Regions from separate parts of the Pseudoalteromonas sp. J2K-J031 genome, predicted to be linked through region 2. Evidence: predicted binding sites of a transcription regulator. Region 2 holds the regulator's gene; the other holds the start of a gene.
The links. The regulator FliA, encoded in region 2, starts transcription of late flagellar genes. The targets are predictions, from matches to a motif close to CTAAAGNTNNNNNNNNNNNNGCCGATA.

Region 1 (4,513 bases), 1.0 Mb from region 2:
AGCGATGAAATTAGCGCAACGTTTGAGCTATTAAAAATTTTACATCAGTATAATCATCAAAATGGCTGGACATTACTGATTGCACCCGATGCTGTGCCAAGTAAAACATTACTCGATTCATGCTCTATCGATAAATCTAAATTACTGGTTATCCGCCAAAAACATTTAGGTAATTTAGAATACGTGCTTAATTCTGCACTTTATAACGGTAACTTTGCAGCCGTGATTACTTGGACAAACATGTTGTCACATACCCAACTTGAGTCATTAGCGCTGCATAAAGGTAAAATATCGGCTCAATTATATAGCTTTGTGCGTGCTGAACAGCCTAAGCAGTGCCCTACTTTATGCTAACGGTGTAATTGCTTAATCCGAAAGTGCTCACAACGCAAAACCAACTAACAAGTTTTCTCTGTGTTCCTCCTAACCTCGGTGATTAACCTTTTTTACCACCGAGCTCACCGAGGCTTCACTGACCGAGAAAAGCCAAAAAATGAAGCTTTTTCTTTTCTCCGTGTTCATCCTAACCTCGGTGGTTAACCTTTTTTACCACCGAGCTCACCGAGGCTTCGCTGACCGAGAAAAGCCAAAAAATGAAGCTTTTTCTTTTCTCCGTGTTCATCCTAACCTCGGTGGTTAACCTTTTTTACCACCGAGCTCACCGAGAAAAGCCAAAAAATGAAGCTTTTTCTTTTCTCTGTGTTCATCCTAACCTCGGTGGTTAACCTTTTTTACCACCGAGCTCACCGAGGCTTCACTGACCGAGAAAAGCCAAAAAATGAAGCTTTTTCTTTTCTCTGTGTTCATCCTAACCTCGGTGATTAACCTTTTTTACCACCGAGCTCACCGAGGCTTCGCTCACCGAGAAAAGCCAAGAAATGAAGCTTTTTCTTTTCTCCGTGTTCATCTAACCTCGGTGATTATCATCTTTTACTATCTTTTACCAAAAAGTGGTGAGTTAAGTTAATATGGCAACCTGTTTATAAATGAGAAATATTATGTGTTACTGTGGATCTGAGCTGGCGTTTGAACAATGTTGTCAGCCTTTTATTAATAATACTGCTGTGCCGAGCACTGCTGAGCAGTTAATGCGATCGCGCTTTAGTGCTTATGTCATCAATAAGCCCGCCTATATTCAACAAACCTACGCCCAAGAAAAACATGCCGAAAATACAGTGCAAGACATTGCGGACTTTGCAAATAGCTGCCGATTTGTCGCACTGACTGTAATTAAAACCGAGCAACACGATAACCAAGCTTGGGTAGAGTTTGAAGCAACTTATTTTTATCAAAATTTGTTTTGTAAACTACATGAACGTTCTTACTTTGAATTACGTGATTCTGTTTGGTATTACGTTGATGGTGTGATTACTCCTACAACGGACATAAAAATAGGCCGTAATGATGTTTGCCCTTGCGGCAGCGATAAAAAATATAAAAAGTGCCATGGTTAGTTGTAACCCTAGCTGAAGTAAGAGAGCTATTTTAAATAACACACCCTAAGCTTGAATAACTGATAATGGTCGGTGTATATCGGGGTTGGTTAAATCATCATAAAATTGCGCAGCGTTCATTGCCAAATGACCTAACGGCTGCGATTGCGCAATATACCTTTTTTGTACATGTAAATTACAGTTTGAGATGATATCGCTACTGATGTAGTGTTTATCATCTCTGATTGCTAAAGGCTCTGGATTTAAATAAGTTTGTAGTTTTAACTGCGCTATACCTTGTTCTTGAACCATCAGAGCATTATCAGCACCAATCAAAAAATCAATTGGTTTTACCGCTAACGCCTGTTGCGGGCCTGCTCCTAATTTCAACCTTAAATCTTCACCGTCTTCGATTGTACCAAATGCAGGCTTTTTTTCTTCATATGGTAAATGAAATTGCGCAAAATCGAGAGGATCGGCCGAAAGCATTGATAGCATCAATGCAAAATCAGAGCGCCTATTTTCACTAACTGAAATACCTAACTTGTTACCAAGCTGGATTTCATTAGTCAAAATTCCATCAACTTGCATTAAAAAACACCACTTACGACTTCAATATAAAATTTATCGGCCGAAAACGTATTTTCTTTAGGATTTAACTTTACTTAAATAACGTTTTTGCTATTATGCACGCACTGAAGTGGAGGGGTTCCCGAGCGGCCAAAGGGATCAGACTGTAAATCTGACGGCTCAGCCTTCGCTGGTTCGAATCCAGCTCCCTCCACCACTTCAGTTCCTTTTCTTATTTTGCACTTCTCAAGTTTCACTTTCATTATCTCATTTCCAAAACTTTATTTTTTGTAAATTAACTTAGCTATTTATCAGCCTCAGTATCACACGCTATTTTATCCATCCGGATCATAAGCAATACCTTAGTGATGGCAGATGGTTTACTACTTACCGCTTTTCAAAAAAGAATGCAAAACAGCACGTTTTAATAAGCTCCCCTTCTGAAGAAAACATGTATCTTAGGTTATTATTTTAACCGTTAGCTGAAATAGTCAGTTAGTAAGGCATTAATCCGCATTACTTGTTTTTAAACACATCAGGCTCACGGTCAATAACTCTATATGAGCTTTACTCAATCCTGCTTCTATAATACCAATCGTAATAAATAACTGATCACCCTAGCTTGTTTAAACACTCGATAACTTCGTTAGATTTTTTGATTGTAGAATAACTACTTATCGAAAAAAATCTGCCTTGTTTTCAAGCGTTTTTCCTACGCTATTTTTGATCACTTACTTATCGTGATTGGTATAACTCATTTATCATTAAAGTTAGATATAATATCGGATTAAATAAACTGACTACCTTAGACTCGCTGAGTAAAAAACAAGCTCCAAAAACCAACTATTGGTTTAATTAACAGCAAGTTGCGCATTTAAACCGCAAACAAACACTAATTTAAAAAAATGACTTTACAGCGAAACGTATTTTGCTAATATGCACGCCGTAGCACTGGAGGGGTTCCCGAGTGGCCAAAGGGATCAGACTGTAAATCTGACGGCTCCGCCTTCGCTGGTTCGAATCCAGCTCCCTCCACCATCTACACCTTCTGAACCATCCATTATTCAAACCTTGCTATAATTCAAAAACTATAACTATCTGTTTTATCTATTCAATTTCTAAATCTAACATTTTATTCTTCAACCATTGCTCTGCTTGTTTTCGCTCTGGATAATGTAACTCAACTAACTGCCAAAACTGCTTTGAATGATTAAGATGCACCAAGTGTGCTAACTCATGCACAATCACATAGTCGATAACCCAACTTGGCGTTTGTGCCAATAACAAATTAAAACTCAATACTCCTTTGCTCGAACATGACCCCCAACGTCTGCGATAATGCTGCACTTTTAATTGCCGATATTTTAGATTCATTTGCTCGCAATAAAATGCCAAACGTGGTTGTAAATACAGCTTTAACTGTTGCGCTAAAAAAGAGTGAATTTGTTTAATCCGAAAAGGCTCTAAAGCTTTGACCCTTGTCGCAGTCTGTACTTCAAGGGTATTAAACATTAAAAAACAACGGCTTTGTTTAGCGAGGGAAAAATTAATTGGGTAGTCTTGGCCAAATAAGCAAATATTTTGGCGGGTCAAAATAGAAGGTTTGACTAAAGCGTGCTGTTTATTAAGTTGTTCATTGATCCAAGTAGACTTACTTTGTACCAGCTCATCTAAATAATGCTTTGAAACAAAAACAGGCGCATAGACGGTTACTTGGCATTTTTGAATTTTAATTACGACCGTTTTACGTTTTTTACTTGTTTTAATTTCATATAAAATAGAAGACACACCACAACCTTATCCAATTTGTTCATTAACCGACATTTTGGTTAATTAAACAGCGAACGTTTAAAAATCTAAATGCAATTACAGCAGCTTGCTGCTAAATAGTTTACTATCTATTAGTCACCGACAACAATTAAAGAAAACTACAATATATTCATGGCTGCAAAACCTCTGATAGATTACCAAGATAAAAAAATCCTTATCGTCGATGATCAGCGATCGTTCCAAACCATGTTAAAAGGCTTACTTTTTAGCATTGGCGCGCGAAATATTAATTTTGCTAACAGTGGTGAATCAGCGCTATCTCAATGTCTTGAAACTCAGTTTGATTTACTGTTTATTGATTACAATTTAGGCAGTGGTAAAAATGGCCGTCAATTACTTGAAGAGCTGCGTTTAAAAAACTGCTTAGCCGTTGATGCCATTTATATGATAGTGTCAGGTGAAAGTACACGGCCTATGGTGCTAGGTGCCGTAGAAGCAGAACCAGACGACTACTTAATTAAGCCTTTTTCTCAAGGGTTATTAAAAGCACGGATCCACCGTGTTTATAAACGTAAACAGGCAATGAAAGATGCGCTGACCGCTTTAAAAGAAGAAAAGTACGCCGAAGCCATCGAGCTTATTTTAGCGGTGCAAAAAGAGCAGCCTCGCTATCGTCAGTACTGCGCTCAGTTACTAGCCAATATCTATATCAAACAACAACAATATACCGACGCCAAGCA
Region 2 (4,513 bases):
TTTCAAGTAATTCAGGTGAGGCTGGTTCTGGTTGTTCACGATTCTGAATTTTAGCAAACATTTCATTTATCGTATCAAGTGCTTGAAGAATTACATCCATTAACTCAGATGTAACTTTTCTTTTTCCTTGACGCAATACGTCAAAAATATTTTCAGCTCCATGACATGCATCTACCAACTCTGTCATTGAGAGAAAACCTGCACCACCTTTAACAGTATGAAAGCCTCGGAAAATAGCATTCAATAAGTCAGTATTTTCTGGATTATTCTCTAATTCAACCAATTGCTCAGACAGGAGCTCTAAAATCTCTCCAGCCTCAACCAAAAAATCCTGCAGAATATCTTCATCAACTTCAAAGCTCATGCAGCTGTTCTCCCATTTAGAAGCCTAAGCTTGACAATAAGTCATCAACTTCATCTTGACCCGAAACCACATCATCTCGCTCTGCAGCATCAATAATTGGTCCTTCCGCAACTTGATCAAGTTCTTTATCATGAACTTTAGTTGCCTCTATTTTTTTCTCATGTACAACTTTATGACCATCTACTGGCGATCCGAACACCGTTAGCATCGAGATTAAACTATCTTCAACTTCTCTAACGAGCTCAATCACTCTACGAATTACCTGGCCGGTTAAATCTTGGTAATCTTGAGCCATCAGCACTTGTGTCATTAACCCATGCAACTGATCGGTATTGGATTGAGTGTTTTGGATAAAATGATCCAAATTTTTACAAAGTAACTTAAATTCGCCTAATTGAAGATCTCTTGACATCAAACGATCCCATGAAGGCTTTAATTTGGTTATATCTTCACTTAACTTATCAGCAAGAGGTAAGCTAGCCTCTATTGCGTCCATCGTTTTATTTGCAGCTTGCTCTGTCATTTCCATGACATAGTTTAGTCGCTGCTTAGCGTCTGGAATTGATTCTTTGGTAAGCTCAGAAATTTTATCATCAAACTGAAAATTCTTTAGAGAATCATGTAATTGACGAGTTAGTTTACCTACTTCAGCAAAGAGTTCTGATTGTCCTTCAGCTGTCAATTCCATTAAAAAATCATTAGCTTGTTCTTGCTCTCCTTGCTCAAGCAATGCAACCAAATGCCTTGCTTGGTCAAGGTTAATATGAAGCGCAGCGCTGGCTGACATGAAGCTCTCCTTCCTGTTTAACCTAAACGCTCAAACACTTTATCCAGTTTTGTTTTCAACGTAGCTGCTGTAAATGGCTTAACAATATAACCGTTTACTCCTGCTTGCGCTGCTGCAATAATTTGTTCTTTTTTAGCTTCTGCAGTAACCATTAAAACTGGTAAATGCTTTAATTTATCATCAGCACGAATAGCTCTTAATAAATCAATTCCTTGCATACCAGGCATATTCCAATCAGTTACAACAAAATCAAACTCTTGATTTTGCAACATTGGTAATGCGGTGCTCCCATCATCTGCTTCTTGAACATTGGTAAATCCCAAGTCTCTTAACAGATTTTTAATGATTCTTCTCATAGTTGAAAAATCATCTACCACAAGAATTTTCATGTTTTTATCCAAAACATCCTCCAGTGAGGTTTAAAACCAAATTCACAAAATACTTAATTAAATCCAGCCAGTGATTTTAGCTTTGAGCTTAACCATTGCCTGACCATGTATCTGACTAACCCTTGATTCACTTACATCAAGAATAAGTCCTATTTCTTTTAAATTCATTTCATCGTTGTAATAAAGTGATAAAACGAGTGCGTCTCTCTCAGGTAGACTCTTTATTGCTTCAACCAGTGAAAGGTTGAATTTTTCTGTTTGAGTATGATTAAAAGGTGAATCAAAAGCATGAACTTGATCGTCACTATGTAACACATCTTCATCTACACCTAAGTCTTCAATCCCAATAATCCTGCCACTGTTTACATCATTAAGAATATCATGGTATTCATTGAGCGTAATATCAAGTTTTTCAGCAACTTCTATGTCTTTTACTTCTCTTCCTAACTCTGCTTCTAGCTCTGATGTAGCTTGAGCGACCATTCTGGCGTTTTTATGTACTGAACGGGGCACCCAATCGCCTTTACGAATCTCATCAAGCATCGCTCCTCGGATACGGATCCCAGCGTAAGTTTCAAAACTTGCACCTTTTGTACCGTCAAAGTTTTTTGCAGCCTCAATAAGACCAATCATGCCTGATTGAGTTAGATCATCAAGTTGCACGCTCGAAGGTAGGCGGGCAAGTAAGTGATAAGCTATTCTTTTGACCAAAGAAACATGTCGTTCAATCAGGTTGGTCATTTGCTCAGTATTGCAGTAGCCGGAAACTTTACTCACTCACTAGGCCTCAGCGATTTACTAATTTTTCGATGAAAAACTCCAAATGCCCTGAAGGTTGATTTGGAATAGGCCATTTAGCAGCTTTGGCTGCAAGAGTTTTAAATGCGATGGCTGCCGGTGATTTTGGAAATAAATCAACGATTGTTTTTTGCTTGCGAATAGATTTTCGCATATTTTCGTCAAATGGCACCGTTGCCACTAACTCCAAAGCAACATCCAAAAAGCGATCTGTTACTTTTGATAACTTAGCAAACAGCTCTTGCCCTTCGCGTAAACTACGCACCATATTTGCTACAATTTTAAATTTATAGACGCCATGCTCGCGACTTAAAATTTTAATTAAAGCGTAAGCATCAGTAATCGACGTAGGTTCATCACAGACCACTACAAGTACATCTTGCGCTGCTCGCGAAAAGCTCAATACCATATCTGAAATACCCGCTGCAGTATCAACAATTAGTACGTCGTAGTCAGCATTAAGTTCACCAAAAGCACGGATTAGCCCCGCATGTTCTGCAGGTGACAACTCCACCATATTCTGTGAACCAGATGACGCAGGTACTATGCGAATGCCATGAGGCCCTTCAACTAAAATATCTTCAAGCTCACATTCACCAGACAATACATGAGATAAATTGCGCTCTACTCGCAATCCGAGCATAACATCACAATTGGCAAGCCCTAAATCCGCATCAAGAACAAGAACTCGCTGGCCTTGTTGCCCCATTGCGATTGCCATATTAAGCGAGACATTAGTTTTACCTACGCCTCCTTTTCCGCCCGTCACTGCAATTACTTTCACAGCTTGATTTGTTTGATTCATTCTCCGCAGGCCACTTGCTTGATCTAAAACTGTATTAATCATACATCCCTACTGCATGAGACTCCAAGTTTGGATGTCTTTTAAATTGCGTGTTTGCACGTTTTGCGAACAGTTGTTCAGCCTTTTTTACTAGTTTTTCTGCATTTGCCACTCGAATATCCTCAGGAACCCGTTGACCATTAGTAAGATACCCTATTGGGAGGCGATTTTGAATCGCTATACTAATAATCTCTCCTAAACTAAGACATTCATCAAGTTTTGTGAATATACAACCACTTAGATGTACCTTTTTGAAGTGTTTTACTGTTTCTTGCAATACTTCATGTTGCGCTGTGGCGCTCAGTACTAAATAGCTGCGAATGTCCACTCTGGCATTTTTCATTAAGGTATTCAACTGCTCTGTTAAACGTAAGTCTCGTTGACTCATACCTGCTGTGTCAATTAATACTAGACGCTTATTTCTTAAATGATAAAGCATTTCTGCTAATTCATTTGCATCTTTGACCTGCTTAACTGGACAACCAATAATTCGACCATAAGTTGCAAGCTGCTCATATGCACCAATACGGTAAGTATCTGTTGTGATTAGCGCTATTTTATCAGCGCCAAATTTTTGAGCACCTAAAGCCGCTAACTTTGCAACTGTGGTCGTTTTGCCAACACCTGTTGGGCCCACCAATGCAAAAACACCACCATTACGCAAAATTTCATTGTTACTGGTATAAAGTTGGCTTTGTACCATTTCAAGTAAAGCTTGCCATGCTTTTTTCTCTGACACATCATCAGGAATAAAACACGCCATTTGCTCTGCCACTTCACTGCCGATCCCCATGCCTTTTAATCTATCAACCATGTAAGCTTTTGTCGGGTCTTTACGAGCTAAGTCTTGTGACATTAAACCAGATACTTGGTGCTCCAATAGTTGACGAATTGCAAACATTTCATCGCGCATTGCTTTAATTTCAGCATCGTTTCGAGGGTGAACATTTAACAAAGGTTCAACGGTCTTTTCTGGTACTTTTTTAGTATCAGGTATCAAATCATCTTCTTCAGGGCCTTTATACCAATGCGATGTTGAAACTTTTTGTTGTTTTTCTAACATACTTGATAAAGTTGAAGATTGTGGCTTAGTTGCTTGACGATTCAATAATGCTTCAAGGCTGTCTGCCACCTTTGCTTCTGGCTCTGGCTTTACTTGCATTGCACGAGGGCGAACAAATTGACCCTGCATGCTATCTGTCTGTGTTGTTTGGCGCTCTGAGATTGGGGCTCTTGAAGCTTGGCTAACATTGCTTTTGGTAGGCGCTCTGTCGTAATCAACCGCAGCTACAATCTCAACGCCGTTAGCCATTTTTTTATTCGACATAATT

Region 1: AC3KZC_RS07550 (VC2046/SO_2500 family protein) is a predicted target of FliA. The motif match lies at 2,059-2,085, and genes of this name have one in related genera.

What each region holds. Positions count from the first base shown of each region.
Region 1 covers NZ_CM200279.1:1,633,914-1,638,426, reverse strand. The annotation lists gene AC3KZC_RS07560 (SulA-like leucine-rich domain-containing protein) at 1-354, shown strand, start outside; gene AC3KZC_RS07555 (YchJ family protein) at 987-1,454, shown strand; gene AC3KZC_RS07550 (VC2046/SO_2500 family protein) at 1,500-2,024, opposite strand; tRNA gene AC3KZC_RS07545 (tRNA-Tyr) at 2,136-2,220, shown strand; tRNA gene AC3KZC_RS07540 (tRNA-Tyr) at 2,957-3,041, shown strand; gene AC3KZC_RS07535 (M48 family metallopeptidase) at 3,111-3,791, opposite strand; gene AC3KZC_RS07530 (response regulator) at 3,945-4,513, shown strand, end outside.
Region 2 covers NZ_CM200279.1:2,635,513-2,640,025, forward strand. The annotation lists gene AC3KZC_RS11865 (chemotaxis protein CheA) at 1-364, opposite strand, end outside; gene AC3KZC_RS11870 (protein phosphatase CheZ) at 381-1,151, opposite strand; gene cheY (chemotaxis response regulator CheY) at 1,169-1,552, opposite strand; gene AC3KZC_RS11880 (RNA polymerase sigma factor FliA) at 1,598-2,281, opposite strand; gene AC3KZC_RS11885 (MinD/ParA family ATP-binding protein) at 2,328-3,185, opposite strand; gene flhF (flagellar biosynthesis GTPase FlhF) at 3,178-4,513, opposite strand, start outside.